3 regions of the Nonomuraea sp. NPDC049400 genome follow, and region 1 is predicted to be linked to each of the others. Evidence: riboswitches for the same ligand, from Rfam matches in the RefSeq annotation. Region 1 holds a riboswitch; each other region holds the start of a gene.
What was found. Region 1 has a riboswitch for S-adenosylmethionine ahead of thrC (threonine synthase). Riboswitches for the same ligand answer to the same signal wherever they lie in the genome.

Region 1 (4,959 bases):
CTCGATGCCCTTCTTCAGGGCCATCGGGTTGGCGCCGGCGGCGACGTTGCGCAGACCCTCACGCACCAGCGCCTGGGCGAGCACGGTGGCGGTCGTGGTGCCGTCGCCCGCGACGTCGTCGGTCTTCTTGGCGACTTCCTTGACCAGCTCGGCGCCGATCTTCTCCCAAGGGTCCTCGAGCTCGATCTCCTTGGCGATGGACACACCGTCGTTGGTGATCGTGGGAGCGCCCCACTTCTTCTCCAGCACGACGTTGCGGCCCTTGGGACCCAAGGTCACCTTGACGGCGTCGGCGAGCTGGTTCATACCGCGCTCGAGACCGCGCCGGGCGTCCTCGTCAAACGCGATCATCTTGGCTGCCATAAGGCTAGACCTCCCAGATGCAGGGTGGCTTGTCGTGGACCGAGCCGACGCCCGCGACGGCATGGGTCAGCGTCTCCTTCGGCAGACCCCATCGTCCCGATCCGAATCGCTGGCACTCTGATGTATCGAGTGCCAACGAACTGTTTAGCACTCTACCCTGCCGAGTGCAAGCGAGAACCCTCCTACCGGGTGTTTCCTCCCAGGTCACTTGCGAGGGAGCTGCCGTCGCCTGGAGGAGCGGCGGGAGCGTAGCGACCAGAGCGGGGGAAGGCGACGGCATCGAGGGCGACCGAGCCCGCCTCACGGAGTGAGGCCATAAGCAGGGAGCTGCCGTCGCCTGGAGGAGCGGCGGGAGCGTAGCGACCAGAGCGGGGGAAGGCGACGGCATCGAGAGCGACCGAGCCCGCCTCCACGGAGTGGAGGCCATCAGCAGGGAGCGGCGGAGTACGGCGAGCCAGCCCCATGCGGCTCGCCGCACCCGAGTCGACGAAAGAGAGGTGGCAGGTTCGCCCGGACTGCGCTGCCGCGCGATCCTGCCGGTGCATACCAGTGGGGCGCGTCAGACCGCGCGAACGGCCTCTGCCTGGGGACCCTTCTGGCCCTGCGTGATCTCGAACTCGACGCGCTGCCCCTGTTCGAGAGCTCTGTACCCGTCCATCAGTATCGCTGAGTAATGGACGAATACATCCTTACCACCGTCTACCGCGATGAAGCCGTAGCCCTTGTCCGCGTTGAACCACTTGACGGTGCCCTGCGCCACTTCCGACTCCTCTTACTGGGCCCACAGATCTCGCCCATTCCTCCGCGAGACCCGTAATCGCCTGACTTAAGGGAAAATCAGCCAGACGATCGCCCTCGACCATACCTGTGGCACGGGGTTTGGCAACAGAGTCAATCCACAAATAACGCATTTCTCCGGATGGCCGGTCGTTCATACGCGCATTTGGCCTGGAAAAGCAGAAGGCGCCCACTAGGGGCGCCTTCATCCGAGACTGTGATCCATGGCACTCAGCCGCCGGCGACCGCCGGGATGATAGAGATCTGAGTGCCCTCAGGTGCTGGAGTGTCGAGCCCGTCGGCGAAACGGACGTCCTCTTCCCCAACGTAAACGTTGACGAAACGACGAATCTTGCCCGATTCATCCAGAATTCTCGCGCCGATCCCCGGGTAGTCGGAGTCGAGCTTGGCGAGGACGTCACGAAGAGTCGCGCCTTCGCCACTGACTTCCGCGTTGCCCCCGGTGTACGTGCGCAGAATGGTGGGAATCCGCACAGTAACGCTCATGGTTAAACTCGCCTTTCCTGGTTGTCAGACAGCCGCGCGGAACGCGTCGAGGGAGGGCCGGATCACGGCCGTGGGCTTGGCGTCGTCGCTGATCGCGTCGAGCGTCTTGAGTCCGTCGCCGGTGTTGAGCACCACGGTCTCGGCCTCGGGATCGAGCCGACCACTCTCGGCCAGCTTCTTCAGCACGCCCACGGTCACCCCGCCCGCGGTCTCGGCGAAGACGCCCTCGGTCGAGGCCAGCAGCTTGATCGCGGCCACGATCTCGGCGTCGGAGACGTCCTCGACGGCCCCTCCGGTGCGCCGGGCGATGTCCAGCACGTAAGGCCCGTCGGCCGGGTTGCCGATGGCCAGCGACTTGGCGATGGTGTCGGGCTTGACCGGCTGCACGACGTCGTGCCCCGCCTTGTACGCGGTGGAGACCGGCGAGCACCCGGCCGCCTGCGCCCCGAAGATCTTGTACGGCGTGTCCTCGACCAGGCCGAGCTGCACCAGCTCGCGGAAGCCCTTGTCAATCTTGGTGAGCTGCGAACCCGAGGCGATGGGGATGACGATCTGCTGGGGCAGCCGCCAGCCGAGCTGCTCGGCGATCTCGTACGCGAGCGTCTTGGAGCCCTCGGCGTAGTACGGCCGCAGGTTGACGTTGACGAATCCCCACTTGTCGCCGAGCGGGTCGCCGATCAGCTCGGAGCAGAACCGGTTGACCTCGTCATACGTGCCGGTGATCCCGATGAGCTTGCCGCCGAACACCCGGGCCATGGCGATCTTCGCCGCTTCGAGGTCGGCCGGGATGAACACGCACGCCTCGAGCCCTGCCCGCGCCGCCGCGGCGGTGACCGCACCCGCGAGATTGCCGGTGGAGGAGCAGGAAAGCGTGTGGAAGCCGAAGTTACGCGCCGCCTCGACGGCGATGGCGACCACGCGGTCCTTGAATGAATGAGTGGGGTTGCCGGAGTCGTCCTTCACGTACAGGGACTTGAGACCGAGCTTGCGCCCGAGGTTTCCGGCCTTGACCAGTTTGGTCCAACCCGGGTTCATGTTGGGTTTACTGGCGACGTCCACAGGAACCGGGAGCAAGGACCGGTAACGCCAGATGTTGGCGGGACCCGACTCGATGTCCGCACGGGTCACGGTGCCGAAGGAATAGGCCGCCTCGAGCGGCCCGAAACACTCCAGGCACGCGAAGCTGGGACCGAGGGGGTAACGCGTGCCGCATTCGCGGCAGGACAGAGCGACTGCAGGACCAAAGTCGAGCGACATGAAGCGAGGCCTTCCCTCATCTTCGCCTGCGGCCACCTTGACCGCAGACCGGAATTGGCACCTTGTCCCGGTCGGCCTCGCCAGGTCGCGAGCCTCAAGCCGGGAGGGTTGCCGGGGCTTCGCAGGGCCGGTCCCTCCACCCCTCTGGATGAGCAATATTCAGTTGTTGAAATGGACTCTACCTGCCCAGGGGCCCTAAATGGGCACTCGTCTCAGCAGGTGAGATGCGGCGTCTCAACGATAGTCGTCGCCCAGCACTCCCTGCACGTATTTGCGCGCCTGGTGAATGCGCGACTTGGCGGTGCCGAGCGGGATGCCGAGCTGCTCGGCGACTTCGTTGTAGTCGAGCTGGACGATGTCGCGCAGCACCAGCGCCTGCGCCAGGTCGGGCTTGTCGGCCTCCAGCGCCTCCATGGCGTCGAGCAGGTCGAGCCGCGAGCCGGCGATCACGCTCACCCGCCGCACGTCGGGCTTCTGCACGGGCAGCTCGTCGGAGCTCTGCTCGGCCGCCCTGCGCTTGAGCGACCTGTACGTGGTGCGCGCGCAGTTGGCCGTCACGATGTGGAGCCAGGTGCTGAACCTCGCCCTGCCCTCGAACCGCCCGATGTTGCGCGCCACGGCCAGCAACGTGTCCTGCGAGGCCTCCTCGGCGTCCTGGTGGTAGGGCAGGATCCGGGCGCAGTGACGCATCACATCGGGCTCGATCCGCGCCAGAAGCTCGCCAAGTGCGCGATGATCTCCTCCAGCGGCGGAGCGGGCGAGTTCCTCGGTTAGCTCATCAAGCGCCATAGCTGGGATCCTATGGGCGAAGGGAGCTCAGATGAACAGCGTCCTGGTGGCCTCCAACAGAGGACCGGTCTCGTTCACCGTCTCCGACGACGGCGAGCTGACCATGAAGCGCGGTGGCGGCGGTCTGGTGTCGGGGCTGTCCGGGGTGGCCAAGAAGGACGGCGTCCTGTGGGTGTGCGCGGCGCTGTCCGACGGCGACCGCAGCGCCGTCCGCCTGGCGCCCGGCGGCAGGATCGACCAGGCCGGCTACGACACGGGCCCGCTGCGCATGCTGGACATTCCGCCCGCCACCTTCCACCGGGCCTACAACGCGGTGGCCAACTCCACCCTGTGGTTCGTCAACCACCTGCTCTACGACATCCCCAACTCGCCCAACTTCGGCACGAGGTTCGAGCGGGAGTGGGAGTCGTACCGCGACTACAACGGCGCGTTCGCGCTGGCGCTGGCCGAGGAGGCCGGCCACGGCGCCCGTGTGATGGTGCAGGACTACCATCTGACGCTGACCCCGGCGATGCTCCGCGCCGAGCGGCCCGATCTGCGCATCGCGCACTTCAGCCACACCCCGTGGGCGCCCCCCGAGTACTTCTCGCTGCTGCCCGACGAAGTGGCCGGAGAGGTCCTGGAAGGCATCCTGGGCGCCGATCACGCCGGGTTCCTCACCGACCGGTGGGCGCAGGCGTTCATGGACTGCTGCGAGGCGCTGCTGGGCGCGGAGGCCGACCGGGCCGGCCGCAGCGTCACCCACGGGGGCAGGACCACCCGCATCGGCGTGCACAGCCTGGGCGTGGACGGCGAGGCGCTGTGGGAGCGGGCCTGCGAGCCCGACGTCGAGTCGCACATGGCCGCGCTCAGGGAGCAGGTGGGCGACCGGCGGCTGATCGTCCGCATCGACCGCACCGAGCTGTCGAAGAACATCGTGCGCGGCCTGGTGGCCTACCGCGAGTTCCTCGACGCGCACCCCGAGTGGCACGGGAAGGTGGTGCATCTGGCGTTCGCGTACCCGAGCCGGCACGACCTGCCCGAATATCGCGAGTACACCGCGTCGGTGCAGCGCTGCGCCCAGCAGATCGAGGACGACTACGCCACCGAGGACTGGGACCCGCTGATCCTCAACGTCAACGACGACTACCCGCGCTCGCTGGCCGCCTACCGGCTGGCCGACGTGCTGCTGGTCAACCCCATCCGCGACGGGATGAACCTGGTCGCCAAGGAGGGCCCGATCCTGTCGCCGCGCTGCGCGCTGGTGCTCTCACGCGAGGCGGGCGC
Region 2 (4,959 bases), on a different contig from region 1:
CGGAGGCCGGGCGGCGAGCCGGTGCGATATCCACAACCTTGTCCACACAGCGTGAGGCGCTGAAGGCGTTGGGGATCACCGGCACCCGGCCGCCCATCGACCTGGCGCACACCGATCCGCGGGGCTATGTTCGGGCCCTGGCCCGGGCCTCGGAGGAGGGCGAGCTGATCGATCCGGCCGGCCTAGGCGGCTTCGGCTGGCTCAGCCAGCGGCGCTGACCTCCAGGGACTCCAGCCCTCGGATGATGTAGCCGGGCTTCCAGGCGGGCTCCTGCCGCAGCTCCAGCTTGTTCGCCCGGGTCAGCAGCGCGCCGAACGACTCCATGAGCTCGATGCGGGCCAGCGGCGCCCCCAGGCAGAAGTGGATGCCGGCCCCGAAGGAGATGTGCGGATTGTCCGCGCGCCCCACGTCGAGCCGGTCCGGCTCCTCGAACACCGCCTGGTCGCGGTTGGCCGAGCCGAACAGCAGCGCCACCTCCGACCCACGCGGGATCTCCACGCCGTGCACCTCGATGTCCTCCAGCACCCAGCGCTCGAACATCTGCAGCGGCGTGTCCCAGCGCATCAGCTCCTCGACAGCCGTGGGCAGCAGCGAGCGGTCCTCGCGCAGCCGGGCCAGCTCGGCGGGGTTCCTGAACAGGGACCACCAGCCGTTGCCTGTCACGTTCACGGTGGCCTCGTGGCCGGCGTTGAGCAGCAGCACACACGTGCCGACCAGCTCGTCCTCGGTCAGCTCGTCAATCGCCGCCAGCGCGCTGACCAGGTCCTCGCCCGGGGTCCGGCGCCGCTGCGCGGCGAGGGTCTTGAGGTAGCCGGCGAACTCCGACGCCGCGCGTACCGCCGCGTGCTGGGCGTCCGGCGTCGGGTTGAGCTCGTACATGCCGCAGATGTCCGCCGACCAGGGGCGCAGCAGGTGTCGGTCGTGTTCGGGGATGCCGAGCATCTCCGCGATCACCGTCACCGGGAGCGGCTCGGCCACCTCGGCGATCAGGTCGCCGCCGCCCTTCTCCACGAACGCGTCCACCAGGCCCTCGGCGATGGCGCGCACCCGGGGCCGCAGCGACTCGACCATGCGGGGCGTGAACGCCTTGGAGACCAGCCGGCGCAGCCTGGTGTGCACCGGCGGCTCCACATCCAGCATGCCCGCCCTGATCACCCGCCAGAACGGCTCGTGGAACTCCGGCTCCGGCGGCCTGCCGAACTCCTCATGGGTGGCCACGTGCAGGTAGGACCTGCCCAGGCGGCGGTCCCTGAGCAGGGCGTTCACGTCGGCGTGGCGTGAGATCAGCCACTGGTTCGTCGGCTCGAAGTAGCTGACGGGCGACTCGCGCCTCAGCTCGTCGTACACGCCGTACGGGTGAGCCACGAAATCCGGATCCCAAGGGTCAAAGCGCACTATTTCATACTAGAAGCCGAATCCTCCTGCTCCGGGTGGACGCGCTTGCTGCGCATCCGGATGTTCAGCAGCTCGACGACGAGCGAGAACGCCATGGCGAAGTAGATGTAGCCCTTGGGGATGTGCTGGCCCAAGCCCTCGGCGATGAGCACCACGCCGATCAGCACCAGGAACGACAGCGCCAGCATCTTGATGCTCGGGTGCCGGTCCACGAACCTGCTGATCGGCCCCGAGGCGAACAGCATCACCAGCACGGACACCACGACCGCCGCGATCATCACGCCGAGCTGGTCCACCATGCCGACGGCGGTGATGACGGAGTCGAGCGAGAACACGATGTCCAGCACCATGATCTGCAGGATCACCGAGGTGAAGGAGGCGGCGGCGACCTTTTTGCCGTCCCCGCCCGCGGGACCGTCCATGCTGTGGCTGATCTCGGTGACGCTCTTGCCCAGCAGGAACAGGCCGCCGAGCAGCAGGATCAGGTCGCGTCCCGATATGTCGTGGCCGAAGACGGCGAACAACGGCTCGGTGAGCTGCACCACCCACGACAGGCCGAGCAGCAGGAGCAGGCGGCTGATCAGGGCCGCGGCCAGGCCCAGTACGCGGGCTCTGTCGCGCTGTTCCGGAGGTAGCTTCCCGGCCAGGATGGAGATGAAGATGATGTTGTCGATGCCCAACACGATCTCCAGGGCGACCAGGGTGAAGAAGCCGATCCAGATCTGCGGGTCGGCCACCCAGTCCAACATTCTGCGTACCTCCATGACTACGTGGGCGGGGGTTTCCGGTAGCAACGAGTGACGCGCCGCAGAAGTTCGCCGACTTGCGATCGAAGGTGGGATTTGGGTTATAGTGCCCGTCGTAGGTCATGAGTGCCAGCGACAAGCCCCGGCTAGCTGGCCGGCAACCCTCGCGTCCGCGGCGGGGTGCCCCGGGTGAAGACCTGGTCCGTCACGAGGTGTGGCGGGCAAGCGCGGGCTCCGTGGCTGCTTCCAGGGGTCCGATGACCCTGAGGGAGATGTGCCGTGCCCACGCTGACGATCTTCAACTCCATTCCCGCCCAGCCCGTCGAGGCGGTTCCCACCGCCACGAGCAGGCCCATTCCCGCCGTGCTCGGGGACGATCTCGAGGTGCCGGTCAAGGGCGGAAGGCTCGTCGGCTACGCCAACCTCGACTACGCCGCCAGCGCGCCCTGTCTCGAGCCGGTCAGCGCCGCCGTCACCGCCGCGCTCCCGGCCTACTCCAGCGTCCACCGGGGCGCGGGCTACGCCTCCCAGCTGACCACCGCCCGCTACGAGCAGGCCCGCCACACGGTCAGGGCGTTCGTCGGCGCCCGCCCGGACGACTCCGTGATCTTCACCCGCAACACCACCGACGCCACGAACCTCCTGGCCGGCTGCCTGCCCGCCGGCACGACCACCGTGGTCTTCGACACCGAGCACCACGCCTCCCTCCTCCCCTGGAAGAAGTCCGTACGGCTGGCGCCGCCCGCCTTCCCCGGCGAGGCCGTCCGCGCCGCCGACGAGGCGCTGGCCGGGATCGACGGGCCGAAGCTGCTCGTGGTCACCGCCGCCTCGAACGTCACCGGCGAGCTCTGGCCCATCGCCGCCCTGGCCCACATCGCGCACCGGCACGGGGCCCGCATCCTGGTGGACGCCGCCCAGCTCGTACCGCACCGGCAGCTCAACCTGACCGCGCTCGACCTCGACTACGTGGCCTTCTCCGGGCACAAGCTGTATGCGCCGTTCGGCGCCGGGGTGCTGGTCGGGCGGCGGGACTGGCTCGCGCAGGGTGAGCCGTACCTCAAGGGCGGGGGCGCGGTGCGCTCCGTGGGGGACGACACCGAGTGGCACGACGACCCGGAGCCGCGGCACGAGGCGGGCACCCCGAACGTGCTGGGCGCCATCGCGCTGGCCGCCGCCTGCGACGCGCTCACGGCCACCGGCTGGACCGCGCTGGTGCACGAGGAGGAGCGGCTGATCGCCCGGCTGCGGTCCGGGCTCGCCGCGATCGAGGGCGTGCGTGAGCTGTCGCTGTGGGGGGATGACCACCCGCGCGTCGGCATCGTGTCGTTCACCGTGGACGGCTACTCCGCCCGCGAGGTGGCCGAGGTGCTGTCCAGCGAGTACGGCATCGGGGTGCGCGACGGGAAGTTCTGCGCGCACCCCTTCGTCCGGCACCTCCTCAACGAGACCGATGGGGGTTGCGAGGACGGCACCGCCTCCGCGGTGCGGGCCTCGATCGGCATCGGCACCACGGAGGAGCACGTGGACCGGCTGGTACAGGCGCTGCGGGAGCTCGTCGCGCGCTGAGCCTCATGCCCTGTTCGGCGGCTTGCGGTGCGGCGGCGGCTCGTCGGAGACCAGGGCGTCGATGTCCCTCATGTCGTCGTCGTCGATCATGCCTGACCGGTGCTCGGAAGGCTGCCTGGGCACGCGCGGCTCCGCCGGTTCATTGGACGATGTGGGCGTGGTGGGGCCGCCGTTCACGGTCGTGACGTTCGACGGCTCCGGACCAGATGCGCCCGGAGCGTGCGCGGCGAGCTCCTCCTCGGCGGCCCGGCGTTCCGCGCGCCTGCGGAACATCGCGCCGAACAGCCCGTCGATCCCGATCCGCCCGCCACCGAGCGCCAGGAACAGCAAGGCCAGCGCCCCGAGCAGGCCAGGCAGCTCCCAGCCGCCGGTGGTGGTCAGGATGCCGCGGCCGGAGTGCACGAAGACGATCGCGCCGAGCATGTTGAGCAGCAACAGCAGCCCCACCGGCCGGACCAGCAGGCCCAGGATCAGGAAGAGGCCGCCGACGGTCTCCACGATGGTCGCGTACGCGGAGGCGAGCTCGGGCATCGGGACTCCCATCCCGGCGAATGCCCGACCCGTGGGTCCGAGGCCGGCCATCCACTTCTCCAGGCCGTGAGCCAGGAAGATCACGCCGGTCACGACGCGCGCGATCAGCATCGTGACATCGAACACAGCTCTCTTCATGGTGATTTCTCCCCCCGTTCCCGGTCTTCTCCCCATGTCCGGCTTCGGGATGCATTTCCATACGATTCCTTGACCTGCCCCCCGGCTGGATCACCAATCAGTGCGGTGGCAGCATGGCCATATGACGGAACGTGTGGTCGGAATCGGCGCGGGCGCGAAAGAGCTGGCCACCGAGGACATGATCCTCAACATCGGCCCGCAGCATCCGTCGACCCATGGAGTGCTCAGGCTCCGGCTGACGCTCGACGGCGAGCGCATCACCGCCGCCGAGCCGATCATCGGCTACATGCACAGGGGCGCGGAGAAGCTGTTCGAGGTCCGCGACTACCGTCAGATCATCATGCTGGCCAACCGGCACGACTGGCTTTCCGGCTTCGCCAACGAGCTGGGCGTGGTGATCGCCGCCGAGCGCCTGCTCGGCATGGAGCCCCCGGTCAGGGCCGTGTGGGCGCGCACCCTGCTGGCCGAGCTCAACCGGGTGCTCAACCACCTGATGTTCCTCGGCTCCTACCCTCTCGAGCTGGGCGCGATCACGCCGCTGTTCTACGCCTTCGACGAGCGCGAGCGCATCCAAGCCGTCATG
Region 3 (4,959 bases), on a different contig from region 1:
ATGGGCGAGACAGGCGAGGATCGGCGCGAGATCGCCCTCACGGTGCTGGAACAGGCCAACGACCGGCTCCGCCGCCTCGTCGGCGAGGACGTCCTGGCCGAGGAGTGAACCAGCCCCGAGCGTGTGGACCTCGGCGGACCGGTCCGGGTGTCTGGCGCGAGCTCGGGGGCTTGGCGGGCCGGTCAGGGTCTCTTGCGTGAGCCCGGGGCTCGGTGGGCCGGTCCGGGTCTCTCGCGTGAGCACGGGACCGGCCCGCGGGCTTTCATCGCCCGCGACGCAGCGCGCGCAGGAAGCCCCACAACCCGGAACGGGACGACGCCTGCCCGGCCTCGTCCGCCGGCGCCGGCTGCGCCGCGAGCGCCTCGCCGTCGAAGCCGCCCTCACCGGCCGGTACGTAGATCTCGGCGAGCTCGTACTGGACGGGCAGGGAGCGCAGCGCCCGCATGAACGGCGAGGGGCGCCAGGGCAGCTGGTCGGACGGGAGCGCCAGCTTCACCTTGGAGAGCCTGGCGAAGAGCCGGCGCACGGCGATCGTGGTGATCTGGATCGCCAGCCGCTGGCCCAGGCAGCTGTGCGGCCCGGCGCCCCAGGCCAGGTGGGCCCGGGTGCTGCGGATGGCATGCCGATCGAGCGCCCCCGCGAACCGCGGATCGGCGTGGGCGCCCGCGACGGAGAGCATCACCGGATCACCCGCGGCGATCGTGTAGTTCCCCATCTTCACGTCCGCCCTCGGGAAGCGGAACGTGAGGTTGGCCATGGGCGGGTTGAGCAGGGCGACCCGGTTCACCGTCTCGTCGATCGCGCCGACCGACAGGCTCGCCCGCACATCGGGGTTGGAGACGACCTCGACGACCACGTTGCAGACCAGGCTGGCGGTGAAGTCGAGCAGTCCGGGCAGCATGAACAGCTCGCGGGCCAGCTCGTCCAGCGTGAGGTCCGGTTGGGCGCTGATCATGTAGGAGGGCAGGTCGTCTCCGGGGCGCTCCCGCTTGGCGGCGGCGAGCTCCGTCATGGCCTCGTACAGGCGCCCGAACGCCGCTGCCGCGTCGGGACCGGCGTCGGCCATCCGCCAGATGTCCATGACCACCTCCTCGCCGCGGGCGGCGGCGAAGCCGAGCATGCGGTTGGCGACCATCAGCGGGAGCGGCCGCGCGTACTGTGCCGCCAGGTCCGCGAACCCCGTGGAGCCACCTTCCGACAGTACGCCGATGAGGTCGTCGGCGTACTGCGTGATGGCCTGCTCCAGCAGCTGGGCCTGGGGGTTGGAGTGGTCCTGGAACGGCGCGAGCGCCTGCGTCCACGCGGACCTCAACCGGCGCTGCGCGGCGCCCTCCGAGAACGCCGAGTTGTTGGCCTGGAAGATCGGCAGCAGGGGCCAGTCCGCCGGGATCCGGCCCTCCACGTGCGCCCGCCACCTGTCCACGTCCTTGCTCCAGATGCCGCCCTTGTTCTGCAGGACGTTGAGCACCTCCTCGTAGCCGAGGACGAACCAGACCGGCACCCCGAGGAGCTCGAGCGGGGCCACCGGGCCGTACCTGCCGCGCAGGCGTTCGTGGACGAGTGCGGGGTCCGCGTCGTAGTCCCTGGTCAGCAGCGGTTCAACGGACATCGACTCCAGCGTTTCTGCGGGCTGCTGGGGCCACGGGCCGTGGATCACGGGGTGAACTACCTCTCTGATTGCCGCTCCCTTCGCGACGCCGCTGCATATGTCACGGCACGAGTGACGCGCTCTGGGAGCTTTCGGCCGATTCGCTCAAGAGGTCTGCAAGCATCACGCATAGCGCCCGATCATGGCAAGAGCAAAGTGCACTCGCTGTCTCGGAGTACGGACGCTACGTGGTCTGCCCTGATGCACGTACGTCGCCACTGGGTACGTCGACGGCCCCGACGCCCGCCTCCTCCGCATCGCGTGCTGTCGAGGAGCCGTCTCGCGCCGAACCATCCTCAGCTACTGCCGTCAGCACCGGTGTGCCTTCCCTGCCAGCGCTGCAACGCCGACCCGGCTACAGCTCCCCGGCACGGAGCCTGCATGGATCGAGGGCCGGCTCCGCCGGGCGCGCTCGGCGGGTAACCGTATGATCGCGATGCGTGTTAGGGTCTTGGGCGGCTTTTATCCCCAAAGATAAGGCAATGAGGAAGTATGCGAAAGAAACTGGTAGCCGCTGCACTGATGACGGGAATCGTGGGCACGCTCGTTAGCGGCGTACCCGCGGCCAGCGCAGCCACCAGCGCCGACGCAAAGCTGAGGTGTGTCACCCACACGACGTGGGTCAAGGGCAACACGCGGTACCTGAAGGTGAGGAACGGCTGCAGCAGCACCGTCAAGGTAAACATGATCCAGACCGGGCCTGACTCCGGCTACAAGAAGATCACGGTCGGAAAGACGCGCACCTGGGAGGGGGGCAGTTCGCGCAAGCCCTGCGGCCTCCGGATCTACTACAAGGGCACGCGCTACTACAACAAGCTCTGGTCCCCGGTGTGGGGCATTTGCTAACCAGTAGATCGGCGGGCCGCCTGGGAACTGCTCGGCGGCCCCTGGTCTGACGCTCCCCGCCGGGAACGGACGATCGGATCTCGCCATCATCCAGAGGACCCGAGGGACCTGGCCCTGCGACGGTCCGGCAACCTGCCCTGACAGGAAAGGTGCCACTGCCAGGATCGATGAGGTGAGATCCGATGAGCGTACCGCTCGACGTTCCCATGCTCTACGGCCCTTTTTTCTGGCTCGAACCCATGGCAGCGGGAGCTCGACGCCGCGAGGCCGACGAAGGTGACGCCGAGCAGCGTCTGGCCGCGATCCGCGCCGACGTACAGTGGCTCGCTGGCCGGATTTGTCCTACTCTGGGCCAGACGAGGGGAGTACTTCCCAAGCGTCGATCCGGTCAGTACGGACGTTATCTGGCGTCCCCGGACGGCCACCCGCACCCCCGGGTGAAGGAGACCTCGAACGGCTGAGCTCGTTCGAGGAGGTTTCATGTCCCCGGGGACAATTCTGGCTGCGCCCGATCAGGGCACGATCGCTTCACCCGCACTGTGGTCGATCACCGTGGCCGCCCTGATCCTGCTGCTGGCGATCGACATCGTGCTGACCCGGCGCCCGCATGAGGTAGGTATGCGCGAGGCCCTGGCCTGGTCGGTCTTCTACCTGGTGCTGCCGGTGGGCTTCGGCGCTTACCTGTGGGGCGTCTTCGGCACCGGGGTGGCGGTCGAGTTCTTCACCGGATACGTGGTGGAGAAGTCGCTGTCGGTGGACAACCTGTTCGTGTTCATGCTGCTGCTGTCGGCGTTCGCGGTGCCGCACGAGCTGGCCCAGCGGGTGCTGCTGTACGGGATCGTCGGGGCGCTGGTGCTGCGGGCGGTCTTCATCGCGCTGGGCGCCGCGGCGCTGCAGAGCGGCACGTGGGCGTTCCTGCTGTTCGGGGTGGTCCTGATCGTCACCGCGGCCAAGGTGCTGAAGGGGGACGACCAGCACGTCGACATCGACTCCATGCGCAGCGTCCGGCTGCTGCGCCGCTTCATCCCGGTCACCGCCGACTATCGCGGGTTCCGGCTGGTGGTGCGCGAGCAAGGCCGGCTGGCGATCACGCCGCTGGCCCTGGCGACCGTGGCGGTGTTCGCCACCGACATCGTCTTCGCCGTCGACTCGGTGCCCGCCGTGTACGGGGTGACCGAGGACCCCTTCCTGGTCTTCGCCACCAACGCCTTCGCGCTGCTGGGCCTGCGGGCGCTGTACTTCGTGCTGCGGGACGTGCTCACCAAGCTGCGCCATCTCAACTACGGCCTGGGTGTCATCCTGGCGTTCATCGGGGTCAAGCTGGTCCTCCACTGGGCGCACGGCCTGTGGGCGTGGGTCCCGCAGATCCCCACCCTCGCCTCGCTCGGCGTCATCATCGCGGTCCTGATCACCGTCACGCTCACCAGCCTGTACGCCGACAGGCGCACCGCTTCGGCGGCCGGAGGCGGCGACGAAGCCGGGCGGGTCAGGCCCCTGGAGCGCGAGCCGGTCGACCCTTGAGATCGGCATCGGCATGGCGGCGCCCGCGGGCGAGCCGCGCGTTCGCCTGCCGGTCCGTGGGCCGCGCGCCTGAATGAACTGGGCCGCGCGCCCGAATGAACGGCGAAACTCCCGGCCGCGACATCACGGCCGGGAGTGGTGCCGTGGCATCGGGAATTCCGGCTTACCGGATGCGCTGCGAGGGCAGGCGGCCGCCGGCGGCTAAGGGCGGGCGGCCAGGCCGTCCAGTGTGACGGTGATGAGGCGGTCGGCGGCGGCGGGTGACACGTGCTCGTGGAGCCAGGCGGCGGCGGAGGTGAGCGCGGTCACGTCCGCGCCGGTCGCGTCGGGACGTACGGCGCCGGATTCGCGCGCCCGCGCGACCAGCCGTTCGCCGATCTCCGCCATGCGCAGGCACGAGTCGTGCAGCTCCGACGCCTCGTCGTCCAGGCCGTCCGTCAGCAGGGAGGCCAATCCGCTGTAGGTGGCGGCGTGCGCGGTCGCCGCGCGTACCCAGCCGGCCAGCGCCGAGCCGGCCGGGGCCCTGTCGTCTGGCGTGCCCGGCGCCGAGCGGGCCAGGGGTCGATCGTCCGGTGCCGAGCCGGTCAGGAGCCGGTCGCCCAGCTCGAACAGGGCCTCGTTGCGCTCTCGCAGCAGCGCGCCGACCAGGGCGCGGCGGCTGGGGAAATGGCCGTAGAGCGTGCCGATGGCCACGCCGGCGCGGCGGGCGATGCTCTCCAGGCTGGAGTCGACGCCGCGTTCCTTGAAGGCGGCGTCGGCCTCGGCCAGGAGGCGCTCGTAGTTGCGGCGGGCGTCGGCGCGGGGCCGGCGGGTGCTGGTCATGCGGGCGTCCCCAGTAATTCGAGGTAGCCTCGATATAGTGTTTTCGAGGTTGCCTCATCTTACCGGAAGGACTACACATGATCTTGATCACCGGAGCCACCGGATCCATCGGCACGCATCTC

Region 2: linked by a shared signal. The riboswitch ahead of ACIBVN_RS06755 (aminotransferase class V-fold PLP-dependent enzyme) and the one ahead of thrC (threonine synthase) in region 1 are both predicted to bind S-adenosylmethionine.
Region 3: linked by a shared signal. The riboswitch ahead of ACIBVN_RS01755 (hypothetical protein) and the one ahead of thrC (threonine synthase) in region 1 are both predicted to bind S-adenosylmethionine.

The regions. Positions count from the first base shown of each region.
Region 1 covers NZ_JBITMP010000054.1:61,498-66,456, reverse strand. Annotated here, with positions in the region: gene groL (chaperonin GroEL) at 1-363, opposite strand, end outside; gene ACIBVN_RS49440 (cold-shock protein) at 923-1,123, opposite strand; gene ACIBVN_RS49435 (MoaD/ThiS family protein) at 1,372-1,647, opposite strand; gene thrC (threonine synthase) at 1,672-2,904, opposite strand; SAM riboswitch class I at 2,918-3,059, opposite strand; gene ACIBVN_RS49425 (RNA polymerase sigma factor) at 3,139-3,693, opposite strand; gene ACIBVN_RS49420 (trehalose-6-phosphate synthase) at 3,725-4,959, shown strand, end outside.
Region 2 covers NZ_JBITMP010000004.1:164,042-169,000, forward strand. Annotated here, with positions in the region: gene ACIBVN_RS06740 (SAM-dependent methyltransferase) at 1-218, shown strand, start outside; gene ACIBVN_RS06745 (cytochrome P450) at 202-1,395, opposite strand; gene ACIBVN_RS06750 (TerC family protein) at 1,395-2,144, opposite strand; SAM riboswitch class IV at 2,260-2,375, shown strand; gene ACIBVN_RS06755 (aminotransferase class V-fold PLP-dependent enzyme) at 2,421-3,707, shown strand; gene ACIBVN_RS06760 (DoxX family protein) at 3,711-4,376, opposite strand; gene ACIBVN_RS06765 (NADH-quinone oxidoreductase subunit D) at 4,498-4,959, shown strand, end outside.
Region 3 covers NZ_JBITMP010000001.1:405,357-410,315, forward strand. Annotated here, with positions in the region: gene ACIBVN_RS01740 (MarR family winged helix-turn-helix transcriptional regulator) at 1-108, shown strand, start outside; gene ACIBVN_RS01745 (cytochrome P450) at 263-1,609, opposite strand; gene ACIBVN_RS01750 (hypothetical protein) at 2,141-2,494, shown strand; SAM riboswitch class I at 2,578-2,668, shown strand; gene ACIBVN_RS01755 (hypothetical protein) at 2,677-2,955, shown strand; gene ACIBVN_RS01760 (TerC/Alx family metal homeostasis membrane protein) at 2,975-4,015, shown strand; gene ACIBVN_RS01765 (TetR/AcrR family transcriptional regulator) at 4,217-4,837, opposite strand; gene ACIBVN_RS01770 (NAD(P)H-binding protein) at 4,915-4,959, shown strand, end outside.